DNA from 3 places in the Gracilibacillus marinus genome. Region 3 is predicted to be linked to each of the others. Evidence: predicted binding sites of a transcription regulator. Region 3 holds the regulator's gene; each other region holds the start of a gene.

Region 1 (12,083 bases), on a different contig from region 3:
ACACTTGCAAAAACAATAAAAAAGCAATTGCAGAATTAGTTCCACAATTGCCGATAAATCTATTTATCATTTTTCTTTTTATTCGGATCTTGTTCTTTTAATACTTCTAATGCAGAACGCTTCGGCTTTCTTTTCCACCACTTAATTTGAACTACCCGCCACTTAACGCTTCTGGCGTTTGAAGTGAGGGATTCCTAAGTACGGAAACCTATCGGCTTCTAATTGATTAGGCTATCTCCGCAGTCCCAGCGGTTAGAAGTCTTATCGCTTCATTTTTCAGATTAATACTTGCGTTAATATCTCTATCATGTGAAGTATAACAAGAAGGACATTCCCAATCACGTAGATTCAAGTTTTTAACGTCTTTGTGTTGATGTCCACAAACGGAACAGAGTTGAGAACTGGCAAACGTTTTAGATACTGTAATCACTTGTTTACCGTACCATTTAGCTTTATATTCCAACATCGTTTTGAATTGCGACCAAGATGCTTCGCTGATGACTTTCGCTAGTTTTTTATTTTTTAACATGTGGGTTACTTGCAAGTTCTCCATGCCGATCACATCGTAGTTTTTGATGATTTCAGTGGATATTTTTTGCAAGTAATCCGTTCTTGCGTTTGTCATTTTCTCATGAATACGAGCAACTTTCATACGTTGCTTATGCCAATTAGAACCGCCTATCGTTCTTCTTGATAAGATTTGTTGAGCTTTTGATAATTTTTGTTCCAAAGTACGGAAAAACTTCGGATTACGAAACTTCGTTCCATCTGAAAGAATCGCGAAATCCTTTAATCCCACATCTACACCAACAGAAGCGTTCGTTTTTTCCAAAGGCTGCACTTCTGTTTGTACCAAAATAGAAACAAAATACTTCTCAGATGGGTTACGTCTAATCGTGACATGTAAGATACGTCCGTCTACTTCACGACTCTTCGCAAACCGAACAAGCCCTACCTTTGGTATTTTAATATGGCAGTCGTAGATAGCTATATTTCCATTTGTCTGTTTTGTTGTATAAGACTGAACAGGGTTCTTTTTTGATTTGAAACGTGGGGCTTTATTTTGTTTTTTATAGTAACGATTATAGGAATTAGCCAAATTTTCAACAGACTTCTGCAAGGCAATGCTGTCTACTTCTTTTAGAAATGCATAGGTTTTCTTTAGATTAGGGATTTGTTTCACGGTATCATATTTATTCAGAAATGCACCTTTCCATTGGTTAGAAGGTAGCTGCCCATTTTGGACCATTTCTTCACAGATATACCAGTAGGCATCTTTCTCTTTTTGTTTACCTAAAAAGAAGTTAAATACAAATCGTGTACACCCAATGGTCTTGTTGATTAATTCTGTTTGTCGTTTGTTTGGATAGATACGAAATTTGTAAGCTTTGTTCACCAGCATTGTTTTCACCTCGATTCAGACTTTGATTTTCCATACAATCGGAACATGGGTTCGATATACTTTATTTTACCAAACAAAGTATTTTCTGTCTAAATATAACGTCAAAAAAAGTGATTCATCCTCCATTTAACCTTCGCTTGCATCGCATAACTACGGTTTGAAGATGGGGGTTTTCTCGCTGATTTTTAGATAAAAATCTTAAATCTAAAAAGGATTAGACAAGAATAATGTCTAATCCTTTTTAGATTTATGATAATTTTTCGCATTATTTCTAATATAAATATTGTATGCAATGAGCGCAAATGCAATCAGAAAAATGACGATACCAGGTACATAAATGATACCTGATAAGTCAAGTACCATAATAATAATGATAATTGTCAATAATGGAATACGTATTTTGTTGTATGACAAGCTATTCCCTCCTATTAATCGCTTTCACAATTAATTATATCATAAGTTTTACGTATATCCATCTACTACGTATTACTTTAACCAAATAATGTCATCTTCGCTTTTTCAGACATAAGTGACGGATTCCATGCAGGGTCAAAGACTAAGTCTACCTGCACATCATTCACTTCCTCTAATTGTAATAATCGTTCTTTTACACCATTTACAATGCTGTCATGCAAAGGACAGCCAGGTGTTGTTAAAGTCATCTTGACATATGCTTTATTTCCTTCACAAGTCGCTTCATATATTAATCCTAAATCTACGATATTGATACCTAACTCTGGATCAATCACGTCATACAATCCATTTATAATATAGTCTGTCATTCATGTCATCTCCTTATTTTTGCAAAACATGTAGAATCGATAGTGTGTAAACAATTGTCGTAATAGTGAGTATTACCTGGGAAATAATCAAAATAAACTGATTCCCGATTAAATAAGATAGAACAAATAGACATATCGAACAGAAGAAACTAACAAATAGTATTTTACCCACTCTTTCATTAATCATCTCCTTCAGGGTTGGCACTTTTACCTTGCCGATTTTCATAGAGTAACTATATGTCCACCATAAGAATGGTACGATTTTGTACAAGTAACCGATAACACTAAAAATAATCCAACAATAGATATAGAGAAAAATAAGTAAGCTCCAAATTTTTCGATCTGATACCATACTAATACTACAAATAAGCGCAACAATATGAAGTATATTTCCATTTACTAATGCAATAAGTGTAAAGAAAAAAGATGTATCTAATTTTCTCTTTAATCTCTTCTTGTATATCTTATAAATGTTCATTGTGAAAAATGTAAATCCCGCTGCCAATAAGCAAAACCCTACTATTGTTAAAATGCTTCTATCTATCCACACTGAATAGATAAGTGTAAGCAATCCAATACTATACAGACAATAGGCCCATTTAGCATAAGAAAAAGTGAAATCATGTGATAAACTGAACATAGGGACTAACTTTAATGAAAACCCAAATATTAAAAAGGTAAAAAATCCGATAAGACCTACAATAATATGTGAGTAAAATAATGGTTCATGAAAAGACAAACCACCAATTGCAAAACTGTAACTTAAAAGGAGTCCTAATAAGATAGTTATAAATAGACAACATAATGCTGTAACAATATATCCAAACATGATTGTTATATTTTTTGATTGGAAGATTGTGACTAACATTTGAATAATAAACAATGTAAAGCCAATAACAACTAGAAGGCCACCAATAATCGCATTAGATGGATTGATGCCAATCAATATAGAAAATAAAATTACACCGACAATTGTTATCGTCATTTGAATATAGCTAAAAGATTCTCTCCATATTTTTGTTAAAAACACAACAGGAACAAGTTGGTACATTGCTCCCATCACTACTAACATGGCAAATCCTAACACTAACACATGTGCTCCCATCCATATTTCAGGTACTCGAAAATTACCTATAAGTAAATTAGTAGAATGGATAAATAAAATGATTTGAGCAATGGAAAAGGCTAATGTTCCCAAAATAATGTATGTTAGTGGTATTTTAATATTGGTTTCTGATTTTAACTGAATCACGTGACTCACCGCTTCGTAATAATTATTTGATAACTTCCATCTTCATTTGCTGTTGTAACATGTTCAAATCCTAATTCCTCTAATTCTTCATATAAAAACATTGGTCTTCTGTCATTAATAATCGCTAATTTTGCACCTTTTTCTAATGATTCTAATTTCTTTAGTGTACGCATCATTGGTTGTGGCGGTTGTAATCCTCTATTATCTAACACTTCCATTACTCTTCACCCACTTTCTTTCTATATGTGATTATCCAATGCTTTTTTTCTTTCTTTTCTGCTTCGTAGGTAAATCCTTTTCTTCCAAGAACTTTGTGCAACGGGATTGGATTAAATGGTGCGTGAAGTACAAAAGCTTGACCATTCTCCAGTTCCTTCACTGCTTTCATAATTTTATCGAATGGTTCTTTCTTTAAAGCTAAATCTTCTCTTACATCTAATTCAACAAATGGTTCTGACATACTTAAACCTCCTTCGTGCTCTTTTATACTATTATGATAATCATTATCAATTAGTATTGGTGTGATTCCTATCACAACAATAGGTGGAAATCAGACACAATCTTCCGTGTATAAAACACATTAATTGAAAATTTATTAAAAATATTAAAACCCACATATATCTACACATGTGGGTTTTCAAAACGATTTAATTTTACACATAGGGCATTACTTCTTCTGTCAATAAATCTATTGTTTTCTTTACAGACTCTGTTGATTGTCCACCGAAATCTACTTGGGCATAAAAACGTTGATGTTGAAACAAGCTTTTTTGATACTGGATTTTTTCAATGATTTGTTTTGGTGTACCTACAATTAGAGTAGATTCCTTACTAGTAACAAACTCCAAGTCGCTACGTGCCACACCCATTGCACCACCAATCCCTTGTTTTGTTAAGTGTTCCCAATAAGTAGCGTAGTATGGGTAAAATTCTTTTTCTAATTCTTCTTCTGTCTCTCGAATAAATGTGTGTCCTGCTATGGAAACAAATGGGTGTTCTCCCTCATAATGCTTTCGATATGTATCTACTAATCTCTTATATTTCTTTACAATACCACCAATCATAACAACAGTTAGACCACACTTATAATTTGCAGCTCTTTCTGCACTTTCTAATGTACCACCAACACCAATAGAAATTGGTATGTTTTTTTGCATTGCTCTTGGTGCAATTTCTGCATTGTTTAATGAAGATCGATGTCTACCTTTCCACGTTACAATAGATGTATGATTTAATTTATTTAACAATTGTAGATGTTCTGCAAATAATTCGTCATAATCTCGTTCATTATATCCGAACAGTGGGAATGCCTCGACAAATGCTCCTCGACCAATCGTTAATTCACTTCTACCTGCTGATAACAAATCAAGTGTCGCAAAATCTTCATACAATCTAACAGGATCTGTTGTATTCAATAATGATGTAAGTGCAGTTAACTTAATCTTTGAAGTCTTTGCAGCGATTGCAGCTAACACCATTTGCGGACTTGACACAGCATAATCAAGACGATGATGTTCTCCTAAACCAAACACATGGATGCCTTTCTTATCTGCATATACACCATATTCTACTAATTGATCTATTCTTTCTTTAAATGTAAGGATATTCTTTGTAAATGGATTAGCTAATCTCTCTGTTAATGAGTAAACACCATATTCTAACATACTCTTTGTGACTTCCTCTCGTATTATAAAATTGTATTCTTTCCTCACATCATAGCAAAAAGAAATGCAAAAAGAAAAGACTCATCATGTGAGAGACTGCTAAATTATTATGGTAAAACTAATCTCATCAAAATTTTAGTTACTTTATATATAAAGAAGCACCATGTATTTTCACAGTCAGTATGAATAGAAGATAGAGTGAACAAGTGCGGTATGTCTTCCTCTGTTCATTAAAAAAGATGCCACTAAACTCCTTTTGGAAGTTTAGTGGCATCTTTTTTCACTCCAGAAACTAGGTGACTTCACGCATCAACTTTCAATAAGTCATCATCGGTTCGCATGCTCTCCGTGATTCCTTTATTTCTGTTACTGCATTCCAGCCACTACGTTTCTACCGGGCGCTTTCGCTTTTGTCTCATCCAGCTACTGCGCCCAGAAACTAGGTGACTTCACGCATCAACTTTCAATAAGTCATCATCGGTTCGCAAGCTCTCCGTGATTCCTTTATTTCTGTTGCTGCATTCCAGTCACTACGTTTCTACCGGGCGCCTTCGCTTTTGTTATTACTCAACGATTAATGTTGCTACCATATCTTCGTGTCCTGTACCACATGGGATGTTACAACGGATTGTATATTCTCCTGGTTCTAATGTTGCTGTTGCATTCCCTTCTGAATCAATGGAAATGTCTGTTCCTTCTACATCGATACCGTGGTATCCATCTTCATTCGCTAAATTGATTGTTACTTCTCCAGCAGGAACAGTATATTCTTCTTGATCAAATTGCCAATTCGATGCTTTGATGTTCACAGTTTCTCCATCTCCAGAAGCTGCATCTCCTCCGCTATCTTTGTCATCTCCACCACATGCTGCCAAAACCATTGTTAATGTAAGTGCCATGAATACGAATACTATTTTCTTCATTGTTTACTCCCCTTTTCAAATTAATTTACTTCTTTACCCATCTTAAATGTTCTTTCAACATTACGTATTGATATATATCACACTTTTATCGTGATTAAACTCACAATACAGTGTTACCAAATACGGTAATCTTTAATCAACCAAACTAAAAGGAGGGGCTGATGTATGGCTAGCGCGAAAAAAAACACCCATCAAGATCATTCTGCAAAAGGAACAATTGCTTCTGTATCCATTGTTGCTATTGTAATTGTATTAATGTGGATTGGTGTCTTTTCATTGTATATGGCTAGAATATAATTCTACCATAATTATGCCGATAAGTATATTTTTTTGGCTAGTTATAAGTTACATTCTTCACAATTTTTTCACAATCAAACTTGATAGGTTGTAGGAAGAAAGGGGTTAATCTAATGGGAAAATTAGAAGAAACTTGGATGATTGTCAGTGTCATTATTCTGGTTATATTCATGGCAATCGTTGGTTATCAGACATTTGCACTTGGAATGGGGCCTCCAAGTAATAAAGACATTATCGATCCACAAAAAGTTGATGAACAAGCACCTTTTGATGAACCTGGTGTATTTGAAGTCGGAGAGAATAAATATGAAGTCGTTATGACTCTAGAAACATTTGCATTTAATCCTGGTGATATCGAAGTACCAGTTGGTGCCGAAGTAGAATTTATTATGACTTCAAAAGACGTATCACATGGTATCCAAATTCCAGGAACAAACCTTAATGCAATGGTTTTACCTGGACATATCCAACGAATTACTCAAGTATTCAATGAGCCAGGCGAATATCTCATTCTATGTAATGAATATTGTGGTATCGGTCATCAGGCGATGTTTACAAAAATCACCGTGAAGTAAGGAGGGAAAACGGAGATGGAATTAGTCAAAAATGAAACAGTAAACCAAAACAAATGGCTCAAACTTGGAGTTAATCCAGAAGATGCACTTATATCAAAAACATATTTTACTATAGCGTTTGCCACACTTTTGATTGGTGGGATATTAGGCTTAATTCAAGGACTAGAACGAGCAGGCCTCTATTCATTACCCAGTGGCTTTAACTATTATCAAGTCTTGTCTGCACACGGATTGTTATTGTTAGTTGTTTTTACAGCAACATTCACAATGGGGTATCAGTTAGCCAACTTATCCTATTCATTCGGCGGGCTATTGCCTATTGCTAAAAAATTAATTTGGGTTGGTATTGTATTAAAAGTAATCGGTGTTGTGATGGCTGTGACGATGATTGTTTTAAATGAAGCATCTGTACTTTATACTTTTTATCCACCACTAGCGGCACATCCGATCTTTTATTTCGGTTTAGTTGTATTAGTTATTGGTATTTGGGCAGTCTGTCTAGCTGTTATTTTGAACTATAGACACTGGCGCAAAACACATCCAGGTCAAACTACGCCAATTCTTGCATTCTTTGCTATGGGTGTCTTTATTCTATGGTTCTTCGCGAGTCTTGGTGTAACAATTGAAGTATTTATGATTATCCCATGGGTACTTGGCATCACAGAAACAATCAATGTGATGGTCACTAGAACACTATTTTGGTGGTTCGGTCATACACTTGTGAACATTTGGTATCTCGTAGCAACAAGTGCATGGTATATTATTGTTCCAAAAATAATTGGTGGTAAACATTTCAACGAAAAATTAATTCGCTTAGTTGTTATATTATTAGTTATTTTAAATATACCTGGTGGATTCCATCACCAAATTATTGATCCTGCCATTTCATTAACGATTAAATTCTTGCATGTATTTATGAGTTTATCTATTGCAGTACCATCATTAATGACTGCTTTTGCGATGTTCTATGTAATGGAGAAAGCGGGAAGGAAAAAAGGTGGCAAAGGCTTATTTGGTTGGTTTAAGAAATTGCCATGGAATGATGTTCGATTCCTTGCACCGATGATTGCAATGATTGCATTTATTCCAGGTGGTGCAGGAGGAATTGTAAATACAAGTAATCAAATGAACCAAGTAATCCATAACACCATGTGGGTTGTGGGTCACTTCCACATTACTGTTGGGGTGTCTGTGGTACTTACATTCTTCGGTATATGTTATTGGTTAATACCGCACTTATCCAAACGTCAATTAACGAAGCGTATGAACAAAATCGGCGTGATTCAAACGTGGATTTGGACTGCAGGCATGGCAATTATGGCTTTCTCTATGCATATTGCAGGATTAATCGGAGATCCACGTCGTACATCTGACACGACATATGGGGGTATGGAAGCTGCACTAAATTGGTTCCATTATGAGTATATCTTCGCAGCTGGCGCAACATTATTAATGATTGGTGTCATCATTCAAGTATTTGCAGTTTTCCACATGATGTTTTTTGCACCAAAAGGAACGACAGAGTATCCTGTTGCAGAACCCGAAGAAGATCAGCCATCTGTTCCAATGTGGACAGAACGTTGGGGGTTATGGTCGATTTTATTACTAGCAGTCGTAGCAATGGCATATGTCATTCCGATTGTCGATATGATTGTAAACGCACCTCCAGGTTCACCGCCATTTAAAACATGGTAATTGTGTATGGGACAATTTGCTTGTCCCATACCAGTTATACTAAAAAGAGGCGATTCGAATGACAAATAAACAAATCGTACGTGAAGTGATCGCATGTTTTGTTGTAATCATTATAGGTTTTGTTGTCTTACTTCTAGGCACAGATAACTTTCGTGCATTTACAGCAGAACAAGCAAGAACCATTGCTTTAAAAGAAGAACAACCGATGATTCCTAATGTTGTTTTAGAGGATAGTAAGAACCGAACATACCCTCTTGAGTCATTCCAAGAAGATCGTTTGTTATTTGTCACATTTATGTATACGAATTGTGGTACTGTTTGTCCACAATTAGAACGAAATATGCAAAAGGTCTATGAACAATTACCAAGTGAATATATTGATTACAACATTCGTTTTTTAAGTATTAGTTTTGATACAGAAACAGATGATCCTGATACTTTAACGAAATACCAATCTTATTTTAATAGTGACGGAGAAACATGGCGTATGGCAAGAGTACAAAATGAAAACGAACTTAATCACCTATTAGATACACTTGGTGTGATTGTCATACCTGATGAGTATGGCAATTTCCAACATAACACAGCTTTTTATTTAATAGATTCATCTAAAGAGTTGATTGATGTATTAGATTATACAGATATTGATGGTGCTGTTAAGAGAATTACAACTTTGATAGAGGAGGAGCAATCATGAAGCAAGCAAAATATGGTCTTGTCCTGTTTATTCTTCTAGCACTTGCTCCTGTTCGTTCATTGCTTGAATCGATGATGATTTTTCATATGCATACACAAATGCCGTTAATCGTATTTTCAGGTTTTCTCATCGCACCATTCTTCCAACAAACATTTCCTAATTTTTTTAGGAAATACAATTATACTGGTTTACCAGGTATTCTTTTAGTCATTCTAATTTGGACATATTGGCAAATGCCTCGTGCAATGGATGATGCGTTAGTCTATCCACATATAGAACTTTTTAAATTTATAAGTTTATCATTATTAGTTGGAGTACCTTTACGAGATAGCTTTCCTAAGTTAAAAAAAATCTATCAATTTCTATTTTTTCTTTATTTATTTTGTTCGTTATTAGGCCTTGGATTTATTTATATATGGATTGATGAACAAATTTGTAACAATTATTTAGTTATTGAACAACAGACACTCGGTTGGAGTTCTCTAGCCCTTTCGTTTTGTGTCTTACTATACATTGCAATGCAAATGTTTGAAAGTAAAGAAACAAAGACATAACTAGCTTCTTTTCATAATTCCGTTCATATAGTAAACTATGGAGTATCATTGTTTTAAGCAGCAGGAGGTACCTTCATCATGTTAAAAAATTGTTTACTAACTTTCCTCATTCTTTTATTTGTTCTAACTGGATGCGGAACAGGAACATTAACGGAATTAAGTGACACACTAGATACACCGACAAGTTCCAATCAAGAAGAATCTAATGTAGATGTAGAAAGCAATCGTACAAAAGCAGAAGTCGTACGCGTAGTCGACGGGGATACGGTACAAATTGAATTCAATCAAAAAAAAGAAACGGTACGCTTATTATTAGTCGACACACCTGAAACAAAGCATCCTGATTTACCAGTACAACTACTAGGTCCAGAAGCATCTAATTATGCTGAAGAAATGCTATCAAATAAACAAATTGAACTAGAATTTGATGGTCCTAAACGTGATAAATATGATCGTTTACTTGCATATATATGGGTAGATGATCAAAACTTCAATCAATTATTGTTAGAGAATGGTTATGCCCGTTATGCTTATGAGTATGACCCACCATATACGTATCAAGAACAATTTAAAGAAGCGGAAAAAAAAGCTAGGGATCAACAAATTGGTATATGGGAAGTGGAAAACTATGTAACTGATAAAGGCTTCTCCATTTCTTACACTTCTGAAGATACAATAGATTCACCAAGTTCTAATGAATCAAATGATACGATTTACTATAATAACTGTACAGAAGCACATCAAGCAGGTGTGACACCATTACACAAAGGTGATGCAGGATATCGAGAACAAATGGATGGCGACAAAGACGGTGTTGCTTGCGAAACATAAGAAAGAGTAAAAACGTGCAAGAAGGACGTATAGCCATCCTTCTTGCACATTTTTTAACCTTAATTAAGCTTGTAAAATTCCTCTGTATTTCTTGTAACTGTATCTATAACAACTTCTCTCTCTATTTTCTTTATTCGTGCAATCTGAGCTATTACATCTTTAATCATATATGGATGTGTACTTTTCTCTCGAGGCCCTTCAAATTGCCATGGTCCGTCTGTCTCTACCATCATAAGTTCCAACGGATAAAAAGCAACGATTTCCTTTATCTCTTCTTCATACATACAATCAGGGGTAATAGATATTCTATAGCCACGTTGTATCATGCGTTTCATGATGTCCTTACTTCCTTTAAACCAATGGAAATGCGCCTTTTTTACGTCAAATTTTTCTAACAAATCACAAATAACTGTTGCATCTTCATAAATAGCATGCAATACAATCGGTAGTTCATATTGCTTTGCTAATTGAAAAAATTCAGAAATAATTCTTTTATAATCAGATAATTGGATAGACGAATTCTCTTGCTTTAAATAATATGGTAACCCTACTTCGCCGATTGCAACGATTTCCTTATGATGTTTCCTAATAAGATTCATAATTGCATTTAATTCTATCTGACTAGGTAATGGTTGTTCAGGATGCCATCCTAAAGCAGGAAATATATTTGCTGTTTTATTCGATAATTCCAGAACTTTTTTACATGAAATCAAATCACTGGATACAGCAACAACTCCCTTTATACATTGTTTTTTTAAGTCTTGTATGATTGCATCTTGTTCTTCGTCAGGATACCAATCTAAATGAATATGTGCATCATACATGACTTATTCGCCTTAACTTTTTGTAGATATTTTTCTTACTTGCTAAGAATTCTTCTGTTAATGTGATGGATTCTTTTCTTGGTCTTTTAAACGGTACTTCTTGTTCATGAATAATACGCTTTTCTTGTTCGCCTAATACGACAATACGATCAGATAAATAGATCGCTTCTTCTATATTATGTGTCACGAATAAGACGCTTGGCCGCTCTTCTTCCCATATAGATAACAGCCAATTTTGCATATCTAATCTTGTCAGTTCATCTAGAGCCGAAAAGGGCTCATCTAAACAAATAAATGATTGTGGACTTAATAAACTACGAACAAATGCCACTCGTTGACGCATCCCACCAGATAATTGATGCGGAAATGCATGTTGATAGTCGATTAGACCTGCCCGCTCTAACATTTTGATTGCTTTTTGCTTGTCAGGCTTTCCATTTATCTCTTGTGACAATAATACATTGTCAAGAATAGTTCGCCACGGAAAAAGAGAAGGAGTTTGTGGCATATAACTAATCGAACCACGCTTACCAGTTATCTCCTTATTATCAATATAAATCGAACCCTCATCTGGTGTAAAAAGTCCA
Region 2 (12,083 bases), on a different contig from region 3:
ATTTCAACCATGGTGCAGGACTTGCATGCTGGGCAAAATATCTCTCATTAAAAAGAAGCAACTAACCTTTAAAAAGTTATATGGTGAAATAACAAAGCATCTTTTTTTGGTGTGCATTAGTTATTTCACCATTTTTACTTCTAAATTAAATTTTCACCCATCTTTTTTCTTCAGCAGACTGTTCAATTGCTTCTAAAATTCGTTGATTGATTACACCATCTTCAAAATTCGGTGTTGGTTGCGTATCTGATGCAATCCCTCTAAAAAACGCATCTATTAAATGAATAAATGTGTGCTCATAGCCAATGATATGTCCCGCCGGCCAGTACGCACCTACATATGGATGTTCTTCTTCTGTACAGTTCACCAAACGAAAACCTTGCTCACCTATTTCATCGTCAGCAAAATACACTTCAAGGAAATTCATATGCTCCATATCCCAGCGAATCGAACCTTTTTCTCCATTTATTTCGAATTTGTTTTTATTTCGATTTCCTGTTGCAAATCTCGTTGCTTCAAATGTACCTAATGCACCATTTTTAAAACGAGCCAATACAGTTACAGCATCGTCTACTGTTACTTCTCCCATTTGACTTGTATCACCTTTTGCACTTAATCCACCTGTCATTTCTCCAATCGGTCTTTCCTTAATGAATGTCTCCATTGTTGCAACAATTTCATCAAATTCTCCAATTAAATAACGAGCTAAATCAAGACTATGTGCACCAATATCACCCAATGCACCAGATCCAGATACCTCTTTCTTCAGACGCCATACTAACGGAAAGTTCGGATCAACAATAAAATCTTGTAAATAGTTAGCGCGATAATGAAAGATTCGACCTAATTTGCCGTCTTCTATTAACTTCTTAGCAAACTGTACTGCTGGCACATAACGATAATTATGACATATCATGTGCTTCACACCATTTTTGCGAACTGCTTCTAACATTCTTTTCGCTTCTTCTACATTTAATGCAAGTGGCTTTTCTGTAATGATATGCTTTCCTGCTTCAGCAGCTGCAATGGCAATTTCTGCATGTGTATGATTCGGTGTCACGATATCAATTACATCAATATCCTCTCGATTGATTACATTACGCCAATCTGTCTCATATGATTCAAATCCGAACTTCTCTTGCGCTTCTTTTACACTCGCTTCATTCCTACCTACAATGACTTTCAGTTCCGCTTTTAATGGATTATCAAAATAAAAATTTAAATCTCGATATGCATGACTATGAGCTTTCCCCATAAATTGATACCCAATTAATGCCACACTTACTGTTTGTTTTTCAGACATGTTATTCCTCCTCACTAGTATAATTTTTGAGCCTCGCAACTGATAATGCACTTGGCTGGATACAAGTACTCGTCAATGTATAATGTCTTCCTTCATTGCTTGCATCATGGAACCCATGCATCGCATCAAGCACATGAAATGCGATTTCTCCATCTACTCTTGATGGACGCTTGGATTGAATCGCATCTACCATCTCTGCTATACCTAGTCCTCGATTATTCTCCGAAAAAGGATGTACATACGGTATTTCTCGCCATTCGCTCTCACTCTTCGTTCTAACTAATACACGTCCGCCAAATGTATTTGGATCTGGCACAACCATACTCCCTTCTGATCCATATAGTTCAATATGTGGCAATTGATGATGCCACGTATCAAAACTTGTAACAATAGAAGCAATCGCCCCATTTTTAAAATCGATCACTCCATTTATTTGTGTCGGTGTTTCCACTTTTATTTTCTCACCGTACTTCGCTTTACTCTTAATTGTTCGTTCATCGTAACCACTTGTCACAGACCCTGTTACTCTTTCCATAGGACCTAATAGAGCAACCAATGTGGTGAGATAATATGGTCCCATATCAAACATCGGACCGCCACCTTTTTGATAATAAAATGCCGGATCAGGATGCCATCCCTCGTGCCCTGGAATCATCATAAATGCAGTTGCAGATAATGGCCTTCCTATTACACCATCATCGATTATCTTCTTACATGTTTGGATACCCGCACCTAAAAATGTATCAGGGGCATTTCCTAAATACACTCCTTTTTCTTTCGCGATATCCAACATTTGCTTCCCTTCTTCTCTCGTTACAGCTAATGGCTTCTCCCCATATACATGCTTTCCTTGTTCCATTGCTTTTATTGCAATTTCTGCATGCACACTAGGAATTGTTAAATTAATGATAAGTTCCACATCTTCATCTCTTAAAAGTTGTTCTGTTGTATACGCTTTTTTAATACCATACTTCTCTGCTTGTTCTTTGGCACGGTCTATCATTAAATCGGCAACTGCAATGATTTCATAATTCGTAAATTTACTACTATTTTTTAAGTAAATGTGACTAATATTGCCACAACCAACAATTCCAACCTTCATCTTCTCCACTTTAACTACCTCCTTAGCGACTAGCCCAAATCATTCCTCGCTCCATTAATGTTAACACTTCTTTCATCTTGACAATTTCGGCCACATGACCTAAAGAACAATAATAGACGTTCCCTTTCCCCCACTTTTTCGTCCAAACTACAGGCATCTCCACTTTACCATTTGAAGTATAAGGTCCTTCCGCCACAGGAAATGTCGTTGTAGCTAGAACATTTATTGCCGGGTCTGTATGCATATAATATTGCTCAGAACAAACCTCAAAATCTTCTAGTCCTTCTGTTAACGAATTGGTAGAATCGACAATGTTCACCTGATATGTAACTCCGTCATTCCCCGGATGTGCTACCCATTGTCCACCAACCATAAATTGATAATCTACTTCCATACGAAATGAATCCCCCATTCCTCCATGCAAACCTGCAAGGCCAGTCCCTAATTCAACCGCTTTCAAAAGAGGTTGTAACTGTTCTTGTGTAATCGTACCTTGTGTCCAATTCGGTACAATTAAATCATATGTTGTTAAATCATCTTCTTGTAATGTATCAAGTGTGTCCGTGATTTTTACTTCAAACTCGTTTTTTTCTAATAAACTCGCTAAAATAGATGCAACTTCCTCTGGTTCATGACCTTGCCAACCACCTTGAAATATTAGTGCTTTTTTCACAATACTACCTCCTATTATTCAATCGTTTCACTCTCATATAAAAAATAATCAAAATCAGCATAATTTTGCTGCCCACTTAAATCTTGAACAGCTACCCCTACAAAAGTTCCTGTAAATCTTACGTAATCTGAATCATCATCAGACAAATGACCAATATCAATTTCTTCTCCAATTTTTATCCACTCTTTTTCTTGTTGTTTAAAGTAAAACTGAGTCATATGTCTTCTGATTTCAGCACGCAGATAGATTGGTTTTTGGGAATCAATTGCAATATCTTCTGCTAACAATTCATCATACTTCCCATATTTCATCTCAACTAATCCAATACAAGATCCTAACTGCTCATCATATGTCATTCGTATATATACATAATCTTCTGTATCATAATAGAGAGCCAAACCCGCCATTTGTTGAAAAGTAGTAGGATGAAACTCCATCACTGTCTCCACATTAACATGCATGTGCTCTAATCTACGCATTAACATACTCTGTCTATGCAGAGAATTCATTGATTCTTGACCATATAACCGTAAAAAGCCTTTTCTCTCTGATAACGTATACCACTTTTCTTCAAAACTTCTTCTTAAAGAATTCCAATAGAGTGCTAGTTCTTCAGTGTCAAAATCGTCCCGTTGTTGCTTTTGATATTGTACAGGGGTAGGTACATGAGGTGTTGGCACATCCATTTTCGGATATGGACCTCCTTCTATTCTTAACCATCCATCTTCTGTCCAATAACATTTTTGTAAGGCCGTTTCTCTGCCTAGAATACATTTATCTTGAACGACAGGGCGTCCACATAAATGAGCCATATACCAACTACCATCTGGTGTTTCTACTAGACTACCATGCCCTGCTTTTTGAAGCATACTTCGATTCGTATAATCAGATGTTAAAATAGGATTTGTCGGATCTACTTCATATGGACCCATTATAAAATGCGCTCTAGCCATTGTGGCAGCATGGTTATATTCTGTACCACCTTCTGCTGTTAACAAATAATAATAGCCATTCTTCTTATACAAATGTGGTGCTTCTGTTTTACCTAAATTGGTCCCTTCAAATATTCGATAAATATCTCCTACTAATTTCTTTTTTTCAGAGGAATATTCTTGTAATACAATTCCACCAAATGGATTCTTCCCTTTGCGGTGATCCCAAATCATGTTCACTACATATTTCTTCCCATCATCATCATGAAACATGGATGGGTCAAATCCGCTACTATTTAAATAAATCGGCTCAGACCATGGTCCTTCAACCTTTTCTGCAGTAACTAAATAGTTATGTGTATCTTTAAATGCACCTTTTCTACTTTTTACATCTGTAAAAATCAAATAAAAAAGCCCATCATCATATGTTAAACATGGTGCCCACACTCCACCTGAATTCAGATTTCCAATCATATTGAGTTGTGATGTACGTGTCAGTGCATATGTTTTTAATTCCCAATTCACCAAATCCTTCGAATGATAAATCGGCACACCAGGGAACCATTCGAAACTAGAAACAGCTATGTAATAATCATCTGCTACTCTTACAATAGATGGATCCGGATGGAATCCAGTTAAAATTGGATTCTTTATCATATATATGCCTCCTTTACAAAAAAATATAAAGCGCTATCATTATTATAACTTAGTTTATTCTATATACAAACTTTTTTTGCTCCTTACATATAATTTTTTATATTACTTTAGCGATAAAGTAAATTATCTATTTACAATAAGTTAAATATCTATATAATATAAAGAAAGGGTTTTCATTTATATATCGAAAGGAGGATAGTGTTTCACTCAGTTCTTTTATCGACACTATATTTATATAATAATGGAGGTTATTATGAAATCAACTAATCGTTTAGCATTTATTTTTACATTAGTAACTTTATTGATTGCATTGTCATTTTCAAACACACCGTATATTCAAGCAGCTGAGAGCTCCCTCCACATCGTAGACTCCAACGCAACAAAAAACACAAAAGCATTATTCAGTTATCTTCAATCAGTAAGCGGGGAACATATCTTATTTGGGCAACAACACGTTACTGATGAGGGGTTAACACTAACAAATAATCCCCCTCGCGTAGCATCTGAACAATCAGACATTTTTCACTCCACGGGCGATTATCCTGCACTATTTGGTTGGGATACATTAAGTATTTCAGGTGATGAAAAGCCAGGTGTGAAAGGCGATGTTGAACAAAGTATTACTAATTTAGCAGCGTCTATGAAGAAAGTTCATGAATTAGGTGGGATATTAACATTAAGTATGCACCCAGATAATTTCGCAACTGGTGGACGTTATAATGATACATCTGGAAATACTGTTGCAACGATATTACCTGGCGGCGAAAACAATGAAAAGTTAAATGCTTATTTAGATAATATTGCAAGCTTAGCAACACAATTAAAAGATGATAGCGGTGAATCAATCCCATTTATCTTTAGACCATTTCATGAACAAACGGGAGGCTGGTTCTGGTGGGGTGCACATCAAACAACACCAGAACAATATAAAGCATTATTCCGCTACACTGTAGAATACTTACGTGATACAAAAGATGTACACAATATCTTATATGGCTTTTCTCCAGGTGCTGGACCTGCGGGAGATTTAGACAGATATTTAGCTACATATCCTGGTGATGCATATGTAGATATTTTTGGAATTGATAATTACGACAACAAAGCTAACGCAGGATCTGCCGCATGGTTAAATGGATTAGTCACAGACCTAGCTATGTTAGTAGATTTAGCTGAAGAACGTGGGAAAATTGCCGCACTCACTGAATTTGGATACAGTGCACAAGGAATGAACCAAACTGGTAATACATTAGATTGGTACACAAAGGTATTAGATGCAATTAAAGCAGATCCAAAAGCAAAAAAAATAGCTTATATGCAAACATGGGCAAATTTTGGTTGGCCAAATAATATGTTTGTTCCGTACAAGGATATCCATGGAGACTTGGGTGGAGATCACGAGTTATTACCTGATTTTATACACTTCAAAGATGACGCTTACACAGCATTTCGAAACGATATTTCTAATAATATCTTTATTCCTACACATCAAAATAGTACGACAACAAAGCCTGAACCCATTGCACATATTGCTTCACCAGTATCTGGAACGACAATTGTTTCAGATGAAACGACCATTCGACTTCGTGTGTTGAACGATACACCAACTAAAGTGAGTTATACAGTGGAAGGTTCTGATTCAGAATATGAATTAACGCGAAATGAAGCAACAAATTATTATGAAGGTACATTTAGACCACTTGCATCTATGAATGGTTCTTCCACTAATTTGACATTCAAAGTGGAATATAGTAATGGCGACACGTATACAGAAGACGTAAAATTATTTATTAAAGCAAGTGAATTAGCTTATAGAACCTATACATTTGACGATTCCATCTCTGATATCAAGTCAAATGGTACCTATCCAGAAGCAACTATTCAAGAGTTTGTACACAAATCTTTAGATGGAGACGGCAAATTACACATCAAAGTGGCTGATATGCCTACAGATGAAACTTGGCAAGAAATAAAATTAGAGCTTCTAAACCTTACCAATGAAGATGTACAGCAAATTAATCAAGTATCCTTTGATGTATTACTGCCATCAACTGTAGGTGACGGAACCATTCAAGCAATTGCAATGCTTCCTGATGATTGGGATACGAAGTATGGTATGAACGAAACAGCAAAGCAAACAAGTGAATTAGAAGAAGTGACTATAGGTGGAGAAACATTCAAAAAATATCATGTCACAATCCCATTCACACCATCTGATAATTCAAGAACGGTTGCTTTAAGTATTGTCGGTAGCAAGTTACAACTGAACGGCGATTTATATGTGGATAATATTGTATTAAAGAGTACCTATACAGAAGCACCAGCAAACCCGTTATTAGTAGATAACTTTGAAGATTATTTTGGAGATGACAGTTTATTAAATAATCAATATTCAAGTAATGGGGATAAAGTAATTCTATCCCATTCCACTGAAAATATGAACGAAGGACAATATGGTTTATCTTACACATTTACAATTGCAAACTTAGGATATGCAGGAAGACAAATGGCATTAAACAATGTTGATTGGTCTGAAACAAACGGAATAGAATTTTGGTTAAAACATGACTCTTATCCGAACGAATTAACGATTCAAATTCAAATCGGTGGTGTAAGTTTTGAAGCATACCGCGAGTTAAAAGATGCACATGACGGTGTTGTAAAAATACCTTTTTCTGAATTTAAACCAGCACCATGGGAAGGAAAACCTAATGTTGTCATTGATAAAGAAAAGTTACAAGCTGTGAAGCAATTTGCAATCTATACAGGTGGAGAAAAAGGTACAGGTACACTATATTTTGATAACTTCAGAGCAATATATGATGAAAATTTAGGAGAAGTACCAGATTCCTCTGTAGTACCAGATGAAGAAAGAAATCAAATTTTATTTGATTTTGAGGATGGAGAATTAAATTGGTTATTTCTTGGCAATGGAACAGAACCTACAATTACAACAGATGGCATTAATGGATCAAGCTTACAAACAACAATAGATTTATCAAAAGGAGATCCGCTCACTTTGTACACTACAAGTATTTCTGACTTATCTGAAGAAGACATTGTTAGTGCAAAAATCAAATTGCAAACAGGTGCAGCTATAGTGAAATTTTTTATCAAAACTGGTGACGATTGGACATGGCATGATGGTGGAGAAATAGAGCTTCAAGCAGGTGGCGTGCAGACAGTTCAACTTGACCTTACAAAAATAGAGAACTTGGATAATGTACGCGAATTTGGTTTTGAATTCATTCCTCTATCAGAAGAAGGATCCTCTGTAATCCTAGTTGATGATATCACATTAACAGATGGTGTGGTGCCTGATGATAATAATGATGATCAATCTGGCGAGGAAACTGGGAATGATAATCAAAATGGCGACAAGCCTAGTGATGACAATCAAAATACTGGCCAGCCTGGTGATGACAATCAAACGGAAGAAAAACCTAGTGATGATGCTCAAAATACTAATCAGTCGAGTGATGATAATGAATCTGACGAAGATGAGAACCTTACAAATGACAATGAATCAAGTACAGAAAATAATGAAGAACAACTTCCAAATACCGCAACATCTATGTACAATTTCTTGTTCATTGGTTTCGTTAGTTTATTACTAGGATGTATCGCTATCTATTTAATTAGAAGAAACAGAATCACACATGATAACTAATTATGTCAATAATATGAAATAAACATATTTAATAGTGGAACAAAAAGCTTCTCATTTGTATTCGCAATGAGAAGCTTTTTTCTATTCGATATCATTATCTTACATATCAATCGACAAAAAATTATCATTTCCTAGGAAATAATCTATATGGAAAATTGTCTTCTCGTTTAGAGAGCACCTTTACTTATATTATTTTAAGAGGTTTTTGTATGTTTCCTCATTGCTTTAGGAATATAGACACAATATGGTTCACTCTCCAAATAATCCCCTGTCATCGCATACGCCCTTGATCGAGAACCACCACATACCTGCCTAAATTCACACACACCACATTTACCTTTATATTGGTTTGGATCACGTAATTGCTTCAATATTGGAGAATTCCGATAAATATCTGGTAATGTTTGTAGACGAACATTACCTACTTTCACAGGTAGTAGTCCACTTGGATAAACATCTCCAATATGTGAAATAAATACAAAGCCGTTTCCATCATTAACTCCTTTAGGTGCTCTACCTAAACCATCTACTGTACCTGTTGCACCTTTTTCTAATACATTCTCAAAAGCAATGGTTGTTTCTTTTTCTTTCGCTTTTTGTTGAAGCACAACTCTACGATAATGCTGTCCTGCTGTTGTTTTTATATCAAAAGAGGCATCTTGTGCAACATGATGTAGCCATCTGAACACTTTCTCATGTTCTACAGGAGAAATCATATCTTTCTCTTGCCCTCTACCAACAGGAACCAAGAAGAATACACTCCATAACACAACATTTAGTTTCTCCATTAATGTCTTCATTTCTTCTAAGTAATTGAGATTGTATTTAGAAATTACTGTGTTGATTTGTAACGGCATGTTTAATTCATGTAAATATTCAATAGCTTCCATTGTTCGCTTAAATGATCCAGTAGTTCCCCTAAAATGATCATGTATTTCCGCATTTGGTCCATCAATACTAAATGCCCATCTTGCAAGTCCAATATCTTTCGCCTTTTTCATTACATCTTTTGTTACATTTGGAGTAGCTGATGGTGTCATCGAAACACGTACACCTTTTTGTATCGCATATGTTGCAATATCAAATAAATCGTTCCGCTCTAAAGGATCCCCTCCAGTAAATACGAGTAAAGGGTTTTTCATTGAATGAATTTGATCAATCAATACTTTCGCTTCATCAAAATTCAATTCTCGAGGATCACGGTGATGTTGAGCATCTGCCCGACAATGAAGGCATTTCAATGCACATGCTCTCGTTACTTCCCAAATAACAATAAAAGGATCTTCATTATAATCACGCGGTGAAAACATAGGTTTTTCTCTCAACTTAAACGCTCCTTTTGTTGAAATATTACTTTAACCGTAATAGAAAAAGAGAATGAATGTTGTGATATATTACACAGGTGAAGATCAAGTTCGACAACACCTACTGCATGTGACTCTTCCATGTCAACGGGTACTAGATTCTGAGTAAAACAAAAAACACATGCATTTTCCATACATGTGCTTACATTACTATTTATCTTGGTAATAAATAAAAGAATACACAGAAAAAATGTGCAATAGACCCCGCTAGAACAAATAAATGCCATAAAGCATGATGAAATTTAAATGCTCTCCAGACGTAAAAAACAGCACCTATTGTATACAATAAACCGCCAGCCACTAACCAACGAACACCATTCGGGTGTAAATTTTCTACTAATGGTTGCCATGCTAGCACAATTAACCAACCCATAACAACATAAAGAATTGTCGAGAAAAAAAGGAATTTTTTCACAAAAAAAGCTTTAAAAACAGTTCCACCAATTGCAAGACCCCAGATGACACCAAATAACGTCCAACCTTGCCACCCTTGAATAGCTAAAAATAAAAATGGTGTATATGTACCAGCAATAAAGAAATAAATCGATGAGTGATCTAATACTTCAAATACATTTTTTGCACGACCTTTTGGCAAACTATGCAAAAGTGTGGAAGATGTATAAAGTAATACCATTGTTACACCAAATAATGTAAAACTAACAATGTGCCAAGCCGTACCATAAAGTGAGGAATAGACAACAAGTAATACCAAACCAGCTATACTAAGTACCATTCCTATTCCATGTGTGATGGAATTAGCTATTTCTTCTTTCACCGTGAATTCATGTGTTGAACCCATCTTACACGTTCCTTCCCTACTATATATCTTCATTTATTCCAAACAATTGATGATTCGATTGGAATATTAAGGTTTCTCCTCTATTATTATGTTCCTTTTAATTTTTATTTGCAAGTAATTAAGTTAAGAGAAGCACGTATATAATGAAGGGAAATTATATGGGGAAATTTCCTGAAAATCACCACATCGGGATGCCTTTATCACTAATAACATTTGTGTGCCACTCTACATTTTCATAAAAAAATACGAATCTTTTAAGAGATTCGCATTTTCTTATTATTTTCGTTTCTTTTCGATAAACAACAAAAGTAACACAAGCAAGATAATTGCAATGATTGTTGCACCAAATGCAAGACTAACTTGTCCTGATATTGCTAATACTACATAGCCAATACATGCAGCAAATGCACAAATGAATGCATATGGTAATTGTGTCATGACGTGATCAATATGGTCAGAACCAGCACCAGTTGAAGATAATATAGATGTATCAGAAATCGGAGAACAATGATCCCCAAAAACAGAACCAGCTAACACTGCTGACATTGCTGGAATGACTAAATCTATGTCATATACAATCGCAATTTGTGCAGCTATAGGTAACATAATCGCAAATGTTCCCCACGAAGTACCTGTAGCTAATGCCATAAATCCTGCTAAAATAAATAACAATAAAGCTAAATAATTCATATTAAAAGACAGATCTTCTACTAATGATGCAAGATATCCACCTGTATCAATTATTTCAATTATTGCTCCAATCATCCATGCTAAAATTAAAATATAAATTGCCGGAAGCATTGATTGGATTCCATTACCAAATATAGTACTTAGTTTAGTTTTTTCACCTTGTAAGATTACGTACATCACAAGAGAAATGACAACTGCTAAAAGTCCACCAATAAATAAAGAAAGATTTACATTCGTATTTTCGAACATTTGTAATACACTTGCGTCGCCCTCTACTTCCATTCGACCAGTAATCAGCATGGAGGCAACTGTGGCAATCACTAAAACAAGTATCGGAATTAACAAATGTCTTACTTTTCCATTCGCATTCATTAATGTATCTTCATTTGATAATGCTTGTGTACTTTTTTTATTTGGATCTAATACTTCTCCTGTCTCCATTGCTCTATTTTCATGTGTTCTCATTGAACCAATATTCACATTAAATATAGCGACAAGAAAAACAAGTAATAATGCTGCAAATGCATAGAAATTATATGGAATCATCTTCACAAATGCTTCTAAAGGCTGAAATTCCGTTACTTCTGCTGCAACGAAAATTGAACCTAATGTCCCGATAATATATGCACCCCAACTAGATATTGGTGTAATAACAGTAACTGGTGCAGAAGTAGAATCAATAAAATAAGCAAGTTTGGCACGTGATATTTTATAACGATCTGTAATCGGTCTTGCTACTTGTCCAACAGCAAGACTATTAAAATAATCATCGATAAAGATAATAACACCAAGAAATGCTGGAATTAATTGCGCATCACGTCTCGTCTTCACTTTTTTGATCGCCCAGTCACCAAATGCTTTACTCCCACCTGATGCAGTCATGAAAACAGTCATTA
Region 3 (9,939 bases):
CATATCAGGTGCTGCTGGTGTTTCTTCAGGAATGTCTGCAACTACTGCTTCAGTTGTTAAGAACATAGCTGCTACAGATGCTGCATTTTGAAGTGCGGAACGAGTTACTTTTGTTGGGTCAACGATACCTGAGTCAATCATGTTTACCCATTCGCCAGTAGCTGCGTTGAAACCAACACCTACTTTTTCATTTTTCAAACGTTCTACGATAATTGATCCTTCTAGACCTGCATTCTCAGCAATTTGACGTACTGGTGCTTCTAATGCACGTAATACGATACTTACACCAGTTGCTTCGTCACCTTCAAGGTTAAGTTCTGCAACATTATTGTATACGTTAAGTAATGCAGTACCACCACCTGCTACAATACCTTCTTCTACAGCTGCACGAGTAGAGTTTAATGCGTCTTCGATACGTAATTTACGTTCTTTAAGTTCTGTTTCTGTTGCAGCACCTACTTTAATTACTGCTACACCACCAGAAAGTTTAGCAAGACGCTCTTGTAATTTTTCTTTATCAAATTCTGAAGTTGTTTCTTCTACTTGCGCACGGATTTGAGCAACACGTGAAGAAATGCTTTCAGGGTTTCCAGCACCTTCTACAATTGTTGTATTTTCTTTTGTTACAACAACTTTAGATGCGCGGCCTAATTGTTCTACAGTAGCATTTTTAAGGTCTAATCCTAAATCTTCTGTAATCACTTCACCGCCAGTTAGTACTGCGATATCTTCTAACATCGCTTTACGACGATCACCAAATCCAGGAGCTTTTACCGCTACTGCATTAAATGTTCCACGTAATTTGTTCACAACTAATGTAGCTAGAGCTTCCCCTTCTACATCTTCTGCGATTAATAATAGAGGTTTACCTTGTTGAACTACTTGCTCAAGCACTGGTAATACTTCTTGAATATTGTTAATTTTCTTATCTGTAATTAGGATATATGGATCATCAAGAACTGCTTCCATCTTATCTTGGTCTGTTACCATGTATGGAGAAGCATATCCACGATCGAATTGCATACCTTCCACTACTTCTAATTCAGTAGAGAAACCTTTAGATTCTTCAATTGTAATAACACCATCGTTACCAACGCGTTCCATTGCTTCAGCGATTAATTGACCTACTTCTTCATCTGCAGAAGAGATTGCTGCAACTTGTGCGATGGATTCTTTGCTTTCGATTGGTTTAGATACTTTACGTAGTTCTTCTGTAGCTACAGTAACAGCTTTCTCGATACCACGACGAACGCCAACTGGATTCGCACCAGAAGCAACGTTTTTAAGACCTTCTTGGATCATTGCTTGTGCTAAAACTGTTGCAGTAGTTGTACCGTCACCAGCAACATCATTTGTTTGAGAAGCTACTTCAGAAACAAGTTTTGCACCCATGTTCTCAAATTTGTCTTCTAATTCGATTTCTTTTGCGATTGTTACACCATCATTTGTAATTAATGGAGAACCATATTTTTTATCTAATACAACATTACGGCCTTTTGGTCCTAATGTTACTTTTACAGCATTTGCTAATGTATCAACACCTCGTAGCATGGAACGACGAGCATCTTCATTAAATTTAATTTCTTTTGCCATTCTAAAAAAACCTCCTTAGAAAATTTCGATTTATGCTATTTATCCAAAATTCACTTCGAGAAGCAATTAACCAACAATTGCTAGAATATCACTTTCACGAAGAATTAAGTATTCTTTACCTTGATATTTCACTTCAGTACCTGCAAATTTAGAGTAAATGATTAAGTCGCCTTCGTTCACTTCTAGAGCGATTTTTTCGCCGTTGTCTGTCACACGACCAGAACCTACAGCTACAACTTTACCTTCTTGTGGTTTTTCTTTCGCAGAATCAGGAAGAACAATTCCACTCGCTGTTTTCTCTTCTTGCTCTACAACTTCAATAATAACACGATCACCTAATGGCTTAAGCATTGGTTATAAACCTCCTTGATATCTACATTTAATTTTTGTTCTTTAGCACTCACTATACAAGAGTGCTAACACAATTATTATAATAATGAAAAGTACTTTTTTTTGCAAGTATTTACTATGAAATTTTTCTAAAAAAATGACATACATGCAAAGATGTACTTCATTACGTCATAAATATAAACAACACTCTTCTATACATAGTCTTACCATTTCAATTTCATTCATGATTTGTGTTAAAATACGTATCATGTATAGAAAAAATAAAATAAAGGGAGTCGTTAAACTTTGCCAAAGAAGTATATGATTATCATCCTTACTTATGTATTAGCACAATTTGCTACAGTTCTTCCTTATTACTTAACTAAGATAATAGATATTAATAACTTGCCATATGTTACGGTAATATGGAATATCGTTGTATTTGGGATTGCTGTCATTATTTCGCTTTTACTATTGAAAAGTGAGATACGTGATTTTTTCCAAGCACGAGAAAAAGGTATCGGCCAAATTATATTATGGTCTATATTAGGCTTTTTCCTAGTCATGATTGCACAAGGGGTCTCTTCTGTTATTGAACGATTCATTATCGGTGTAGATACAGCTTCTGAGAACACGTTAGTCTTAATGCAAGTGGCTCGTGAAATACCTGTATTTCTTCTTATCATCACAATTCTTGGTCCTATATTAGAAGAATTAGTATTCAGGAAGGCAATATTCGGTTCTTTATATAAAAGAATGAATTTCTTCTTTTCTGCCATCATTTCAGGTGTTTTATTTGCGGTATTACACATGGATTTCAGTCATCTGTTAACATATATTGCTGCAGCAACTGTATTTGCTTTTTTATATGTAGAAACAAAGAAGATTATTGTACCTATTATTGTCCATATGTCGATGAACACAATGGCCGTTATTGCACAATTATCGCTTGATCCAGAACAAGTAGAACAATTGATGGAACAATTACAGCTTATATTACTTGGGGGCTATTAAATAATGAGATTCTCGCCACTTACTACTGCATTTCTGTATTTTGGATTAGGTATCTTATTTACCTATATTGCAATACAATCAGTAGAAGAAACTATATTTAACTTTTTCACGATTCTATTAGCTTTTTTTGCAACAATGGATTTTGTACTAGCCATTCGATTAGTAAGATTGCATCGTGCAATAAAAAAAGCTCAGAAAAAGGAGAAAAAATAAAGGCATTCACCTATTATTGGTGAGTGCCTTTGTTTTTATTCTACATCTAATGGATAATGTTTCATAAAATATACTAGCGATTGGAGCTCAACTGCTAAATCAATATGGTGTACGCGCACATCATTTGGAACGGTAATACGTGCAGGTGTAAAGTTAAGGATACCTTTCACACCAGATTGTATTAATCGATCTGTCATTGGTTGCGCTTCAGATACAGGTACTGTTAAAATCGCCACTTGTATATCTCCAATATGCGCTTCCAAGTCATCGACATGATGGACTTCAATTTTACCAATAGACTTCCCTACTTTGCTTGGATCTGCATCAAATGCTACTTCAATTTTTGTATTATTATTTTTGGTAAAGTTATAATTCAAAAATGCAGTACCTAAATTACCTACACCGATCAATGCAACTGGAGTATTCTCATCTTGGTCTAATGTCTTACGGAAAAAACCAAGTAGATAATCCACATTGTATCCATAGCCTTTCTTACCTAATGCACCAAAATAGGAGAAATCACGTCTAATAGTCGCAGAATCTACTTTCATTGCATTACTTAATTCTTTTGATGAAACTCTATCCTTGCCTTGAATGTGTAAATTATTTAAAAATCGATAATATAAAGGTAATCGCTTGGCCGTTGCTTGTGGAATTTTGTTATTTACCATTTTTCATTCCCCTTACTCTATTTCCATATAGGTTTGTGAATGTTTTTACTTACTTCCATTGTAACAGATATCAACAAAAAAGTCGTGAAATAATTCACGAACGAGTATCTTTCCTAATAAAATTCAATGCCTTCCCTCTTGCAGATTCCCGTAATAATAAGATACACTTACATCAATGAGGTGAAACGAATGATTTATTTACAAGCGAATAATGTAACCAAAAGATTCGGCGCGGAGCTGATCTTATCAAATATAAAATTGGAAATTAAACAACATGATCGAATTGCGATTGTTGGGCGTAATGGTGCAGGTAAATCGACATTGTTAAAAATAATCTCTGGTCAACTAAATTATGATGAGGGAGAAATTCATAAACCTAAAGACATAACAATGGGGTATCTCGCACAACATACAGGTCTTGATTCATCTGAAACCATTTGGGATGAAATGCTAAAAATATTTGAACATTTCATAAAGGAAGAAAATAGTTTACGCGAAATGGAAGCAAAAATGGGCGACCCTGACTTTTTACAAGATAGTTCCAAGTATGAACAATTACTATTAAGCTATGATCAAAAACAAGAAGCATTCAAACTTGCTGGAGGTTATCAATACGAAGCAGAAATCAAATCTGTATTGAATGGCTTGAATTTCCCTGAAGAGATGTGGGGAACTTCTATCGCTACATTAAGTGGAGGACAGAAGACACGTCTTGCTCTTGGTAAATTACTTTTAACAAAGCCGCATATTTTAATACTAGATGAGCCGACAAACCATTTAGATATCGAAACATTAACATGGTTAGAAGGCTATATTACGAATTATCACGGTGCCGTTGTCATCGTATCGCACGATCGATATTTTCTAGATAAGACAGTGACGATGGTCTACGAAATATCTAGACATGAATCAACCAAATTCCATGGTAACTATACGAAGTATTTAGAACAAAAGGCACTAAGTTATGAACGAGAACTGAAACAATATGAAAAACAACAAGCAGAAATCAAAAAGATGGAAGACTTTATCCAAAAAAATATTGTTCGAGCATCTACTACTAAGCGAGCACAAAGTCGTAGAAAACAATTAGAAAAAATGGATGTGATGGACAAGCCATTTGGCGAAGAGGGATCTGCTAAGTTCTCATTCACTGTAGAAAGAAGAAGTGGAAATGATGTATTAAAAATACATGACTTATCCTTCCGCTATCAGGAGACAGATCCCGCTCTTTTTACTAACCTAAACCTTCACGTAAATCGCGGAGAAAGTATCGCATTAGTTGGACCAAATGGTGTAGGGAAATCCACACTTTTGAAGAACATTATCGGACATTTAGAGCCAGATACAGGTGAGATACAACTTGGCGCAAATGTGCAAATAGGGTATTACGATCAGGAACAAACCACCCTGCATGCGAACAAAATTGTCTTGAATGAATTGTGGGACGAATATCCACTTATGAATGAAAAGGATATTCGTACAATTCTAGGTAATTTCCTCTTCAGTGGTGATGATGTATTAAGACCTGTTGCTGCACTAAGCGGTGGTGAAAAAGCACGCTTAGCTTTAGCAAAATTAATGATGGAGAAAGCGAACTTCTTATTATTAGATGAACCGACGAACCATTTGGATTTAGATAGTAAAGAAATATTAGAAGCAGCACTCATTGATTATCCTGGTACGATTTTATTTGTATCCCATGACCGCTATTTTATTAACAAAATAGCGACACAAATATTAGAAATGCAAAAGAACAAAACAACAATATACCTCGGTGATTATGATTACTATGTGGAAAAAAAGAATGAAGAAAAGGCATGGAGAGAATTACAATTACAAAATGAACAAGAAGTAACAAAGCAACAAGGAAAAACAGACTTCCAAAAAGAAAAAGAATTAAAGAAATTAGAACGTAAAAAACAACGTAGAATTGAAGAAATCGAACAAGAAATTGCCCAACTTGAAGAGAATGTAGCACATAACGAAGTATTATTATGTGAACCTGACATTTTCCAAGACCACGAAAAATCCTTGCAACTTACAGAGGAAAACGATGCAATGAATACAAAACTCGAACAATTAATGGCAGAGTGGGAGCAATTACATGAAGAGTAAAAAGAACGAACTTCCTTCATACTAGAAGAGAAGTTCGTTCTTTTTTTATTTGCCTCTATTCGCATACATTTCTAAATCTAATCCTGGGTTCGCATTTAAATCCCATCCTGAACGATGGCCTTGCTTGTATGCAATATAACCGGCACTTGCAATCATTGCTGCATTATCTGTACACAACGAGAGTGGTGGAAACATCACGTTCATACGCTCTTCTTTAAACTTTGTTTCCATTGCTTTTCGTAATCCTTTATTTGCAGCAACACCACCCGCTACGATGACTTGTTTTACATTGTTCTCGATTGCTGCTCGATACGTTTTTTCGACTAACACATCGACAACACTTGCTTGAAAACTTGCTGCAATGTCTTCATGCTTATATTCTATCCCTTTTTGACTTGCATTGTGTAACGTATTAATCACAGCTGATTTCAATCCACTAAAACTAAAATCAAAAGAGTCTTCTAACCATGCTCGTGGAAAATCAATCCTTTGTGCCCCAATGTGTGCTAATTCATCAATTTTGGGACCGCCTGGATATGGTAACTTCAATGTACGAGCAACCTTATCATACGCTTCTCCTGCTGCATCATCACGTGTCTCCCCAATGATTTCAAACTTTCCATGTTCCTTCATGACGATTAGTTCTGTATGTCCACCTGACACTACTAATGCAAGAAGCGGGAATTCGAATTCTTCTACTAAACGATTCGCATAAATATGACCTGCGATATGGTGTACACCTATCAACGGTTTTTGATGTGCAAATGCCAATGCTTTTGCTGCATTCACACCAACTAATAATGCCCCAACAAGCCCTGGACCTTCCGTTACAGCAATTGCATCCATTTCTGCAATCGTCATCTCAGCTTTTGCTAATGCTTCTTCTATTACAACCGTTATTTGCTCCACATGATGTCTTGACGCAATCTCTGGGACCACTCCACCAAAGCGTTTGTGACTTTCTATTTGAGATGCTACGACATTGCTAACAATTTCTGTCCCACCTTTCACAATCGCTACAGCTGTTTCATCACAACTTGTCTCTATTCCTAGAATATATTCACTCATAAGTTCACCCACAATACTAAAGCATCTTCTTGATTATCTGTATAATAATTTTTTCTAATCCCACCTGGGACTAAGCCATACTTTTTATATAATTGTTGTGCTGGAATATTGGATACACGCACTTCTAATGAGAGACGACTCACATTATTGGCAATTGCAAAGTTAATCACATGCTGAAATAAGCCATCACCGTAACGTTTTCCTCGATACGCTGGGTGTATCGCAATATTCGTTATCTGCGCTTCATCTATTACAATCCACGTCCCACAAAATCCAACTACCTTTTGATCTACTGTCACAACAAAATAGTGCGCATAGGAATTCTTATTTAACTCATCATAATAAATATTGATTGGCCATGGATTAGCAAATGACAATTGATCTATTTCTAGCACACTTTCTATATCTGCTTCTGTCATTTCTCGAATTTCAATATTATGTTCCACTTTTTTGTTTTTGCTCCTTTAACCAATTTGCTTCTGCTTCTACCATGCGCAAATAATTCGGTGTAACCTCATGGACAGATTGAGAAGGACGATTCTCTCCAATTTCTGCTAGTATACTTGCTTTAGGTATAGTATCTGTCTCTAGTATAGGAGCAATTGCTTGGTCACCTAAGACTTGTTCTATTGTTGTTTGATGTAAGGAATAATCAGGACTAATAAACAAAATCTCCCCTTCTAGATTCTTCAATCGATCTAACCATTCTGTTAATGCTATGTTCTCTTCTTGGAACTTTACATCAAGCTGTTTGTTATTATATTCGTATAATCCTGTATACACAAGCCCTCTTCTAGCATCAAAGAATGGACATATATAACGAGCTTTTCCTAACCCATTATATGCGAGTAACTCCAAGCTAGATATCGTCACAATCGGAATGTTTAATGTCCATGCCATTGTTTTTGCTGTAGACAAACCAATTCTTACACCTGTATACGAACCTGGTCCAATTGCCACAACAATTTTGTCTAATTCGTTTGGTTTTGTACTCGACTCTTTCATCACATAATCAATTGCAGGCATTAAACCAACAGAATGATTTCTTTTCATATTTGTCGTGTAATCGACGACGAACTTATTGTCTTTTCTCATTGCTACACTCATCACTTGATTAGATGTGTCGATTGCTAATACATTCATCTGTATAACTCCTTACAAATAAACTCAAAATGTTCCCCTTTTGGCAAAAATGTAATTTTCCTGGCATGTTCATCGACACGCAATATTTCTATATCTAGTCTTTCATCAGGTAAATACTCTTCGATAAAGGATGCCCATTCCACAACGGTAATCCCGTCTCCTTGAAAATATTCGTCAAAACCAATATCTTCTTCACTATTCTCTAAACGATACACATCCATATGATATAAAGGAATTTCTCCTTGGTATTCCTTCACAATCGTAAATGTTGGACTATTAATCGTTCTTCTCACACCGAGTCCTGCACCAAGCCCTTTCGTGAAGGTTGTCTTACCTGCGCCTAAGTCACCTTCTAATGTCAATACATCCCCAGGCTTTACTAGTAATGCTAATTTATTCGCTAGTCGTTTCGTATCTTCTTCTGTTTGTGTTTCAAATAAATATTCCAATTGATCACCCTCTTAGATGAGTATATCCAGATTTATTTAATACTGTTGTTTGATTTTCTTTCGATAATAAGACTACACCATTTCCTGTAGGGTCTTCTTCTACCGTACCAATCTTCGTTACTTTGGTATTCGTTTGTTCTGCTATTGTTACAAGTTGGTCCCAATTGCTTTTGGCTACTGTTCCAACTAATTCGAAATCTTCTCCACCTGACAACACCCATTGTTCTACTTTTTCTTTACTGAATTCTTGTAACAGATGATGTTTTGGTATAGCTTCATAATTTATATTTAAACAAACTTTAGAAGCATTGGCAATTTCATTTGCTTCACTACTAATTCCATCACTAATATCATTTAGACTTAACCTACTAATCGTTTGACAAGCATTCGCAAATGTCACTCTTGGCATAGGCATCCGGTGCCGTTCGATCATGTATGTGTATTTGTTAAGATTCTCTCTCTCATTCAAAAGCACATCAAGTCCACAAGCTGCATCTCCTAATGTTCCAGTTACAAAAATAACATCTCCAATTTTGGCATCACTTCTATATCTTACTCTATCTTTCTTTACAGTGCCAATAACGGTTACGGTAATTGTTAGTACATTACTAGAAACCGTATCTCCACCAATTAAATCCATTTGAAAACAGTCCGCAAGAGCTCTCATTCCCTCATAGATTTCATGCAATTGTTCCAGAGTAGATGATTCAGGTATCGCTATAGATACGAGATAAGATGTCGGTTTGCCTCCCATTGCTGCAATATCACTTATATTTGCTGCTAATACACGATAACCAATGTGGAATGGTTCAGTTGTTTTCTTAGAAAAATGTATCTCGTCAACCATCGTATCCATAGCAACAATTGTGTCTTCATCTGTATGTCTTAGTATTGCAGCATCATCACCAATTCCTTTTATGACACTAGGTTGCTTATAATATTTTTGTTTTATCGAATCAATAAATTGAAATTCGTCCATAATATCTCCTTATTCTCTCCACTTGCTTCTATACTAATCATAGCAAAAGTATAGCCACATTTAAAAGGAATCGTACATAAAATATTCCTCATCATACTATCCCCACCACATAATTAAAACGAATAAAGACCATGATGAAATAGATATCCCTACCACCAAGAATAAGGATAAAAATGCGTGAAATCTTTCTATTCTAATGAATCCTTTTTTACTCTGTATATATAGTAAAATACATGCAAGGATAAACAATAAGATACTGGCACACGTATTAATCGTTAAGTAAGCTATTGGATAGATCTGATTTACTATGTCATTTAAGAAATAAGCGATTCCCTGACCAAATACTCCAAGGACACAAGCTAAT

What was found. The regulator Rex, encoded in region 3, represses fermentation and respiration genes when NADH is low (regulators of the CRP and FNR family bind a similar motif). The targets are predictions, from matches to a motif close to TTGTGAAATATTTCACAA.
Region 1: a site for Rex is predicted at 6,112-6,129, ahead of ACFOZ1_RS03855 (cytochrome c oxidase subunit 2A). Genes of this name have one in related genera too.
Region 2: a site for Rex is predicted at 9,719-9,736, ahead of ACFOZ1_RS02750 (TIGR04053 family radical SAM/SPASM domain-containing protein). Genes of this name have one in related genera too.

What each region holds. Positions count from the first base shown of each region.
Region 1 covers NZ_JBHSDV010000001.1:873,669-885,751, reverse strand. The annotation lists gene tnpB (IS200/IS605 family element RNA-guided endonuclease TnpB) at 227-1,402, opposite strand; gene ACFOZ1_RS03890 (hypothetical protein) at 1,634-1,816, opposite strand; gene ACFOZ1_RS03885 (metal-sulfur cluster assembly factor) at 1,894-2,184, opposite strand; gene ACFOZ1_RS03880 (hypothetical protein) at 2,198-3,436, opposite strand; gene ACFOZ1_RS03875 (DUF2249 domain-containing protein) at 3,442-3,654, opposite strand; gene ACFOZ1_RS03870 (DUF2249 domain-containing protein) at 3,654-3,896, opposite strand; gene ACFOZ1_RS03865 (LLM class flavin-dependent oxidoreductase) at 4,090-5,100, opposite strand; gene ACFOZ1_RS03860 (cupredoxin domain-containing protein) at 5,664-6,023, opposite strand; gene ACFOZ1_RS03855 (cytochrome c oxidase subunit 2A) at 6,189-6,320, shown strand; gene ACFOZ1_RS03850 (cytochrome c oxidase subunit II) at 6,434-6,895, shown strand; gene ACFOZ1_RS03845 (cbb3-type cytochrome c oxidase subunit I) at 6,911-8,590, shown strand; gene ACFOZ1_RS03840 (SCO family protein) at 8,649-9,287, shown strand; gene ACFOZ1_RS03835 (hypothetical protein) at 9,284-9,841, shown strand; gene ACFOZ1_RS03830 (thermonuclease family protein) at 9,920-10,672, shown strand; gene ACFOZ1_RS03825 (TatD family hydrolase) at 10,732-11,496, opposite strand; gene ACFOZ1_RS03820 (ABC transporter ATP-binding protein) at 11,489-12,083, opposite strand, start outside.
Region 2 covers NZ_JBHSDV010000001.1:631,022-643,104, reverse strand. The annotation lists gene ACFOZ1_RS02780 (NUDIX hydrolase) at 1-65, shown strand, start outside; gene ACFOZ1_RS02775 (Gfo/Idh/MocA family protein) at 146-1,303, opposite strand; gene ACFOZ1_RS02770 (Gfo/Idh/MocA family protein) at 1,305-2,405, opposite strand; gene ACFOZ1_RS02765 (ThuA domain-containing protein) at 2,428-3,078, opposite strand; gene ACFOZ1_RS02760 (glycoside hydrolase family 43 protein) at 3,093-4,667, opposite strand; gene ACFOZ1_RS02755 (glycosyl hydrolase) at 4,921-8,334, shown strand; gene ACFOZ1_RS02750 (TIGR04053 family radical SAM/SPASM domain-containing protein) at 8,529-9,644, opposite strand; gene trhA (PAQR family membrane homeostasis protein TrhA) at 9,853-10,497, opposite strand; gene ACFOZ1_RS02740 (Na+/H+ antiporter NhaC family protein) at 10,774-12,083, opposite strand, start outside.
Region 3 covers NZ_JBHSDV010000009.1:1,074-11,012, reverse strand. The annotation lists gene groL (chaperonin GroEL) at 1-1,593, opposite strand, end outside; gene groES (co-chaperone GroES) at 1,660-1,944, opposite strand; gene ACFOZ1_RS16355 (CPBP family intramembrane glutamic endopeptidase) at 2,230-2,937, shown strand; gene ACFOZ1_RS16350 (YdiK family protein) at 2,941-3,150, shown strand; gene ACFOZ1_RS16345 (redox-sensing transcriptional repressor Rex) at 3,186-3,821, opposite strand; gene ACFOZ1_RS16340 (ABC-F family ATP-binding cassette domain-containing protein) at 4,011-5,936, shown strand; gene tsaD (tRNA (adenosine(37)-N6)-threonylcarbamoyltransferase complex transferase subunit TsaD) at 5,982-7,004, opposite strand; gene rimI (ribosomal protein S18-alanine N-acetyltransferase) at 7,001-7,450, opposite strand; gene tsaB (tRNA (adenosine(37)-N6)-threonylcarbamoyltransferase complex dimerization subunit type 1 TsaB) at 7,440-8,147, opposite strand; gene tsaE (tRNA (adenosine(37)-N6)-threonylcarbamoyltransferase complex ATPase subunit type 1 TsaE) at 8,144-8,596, opposite strand; gene thiL (thiamine-phosphate kinase) at 8,601-9,575, opposite strand; gene ACFOZ1_RS16310 (hypothetical protein) at 9,545-9,667, opposite strand.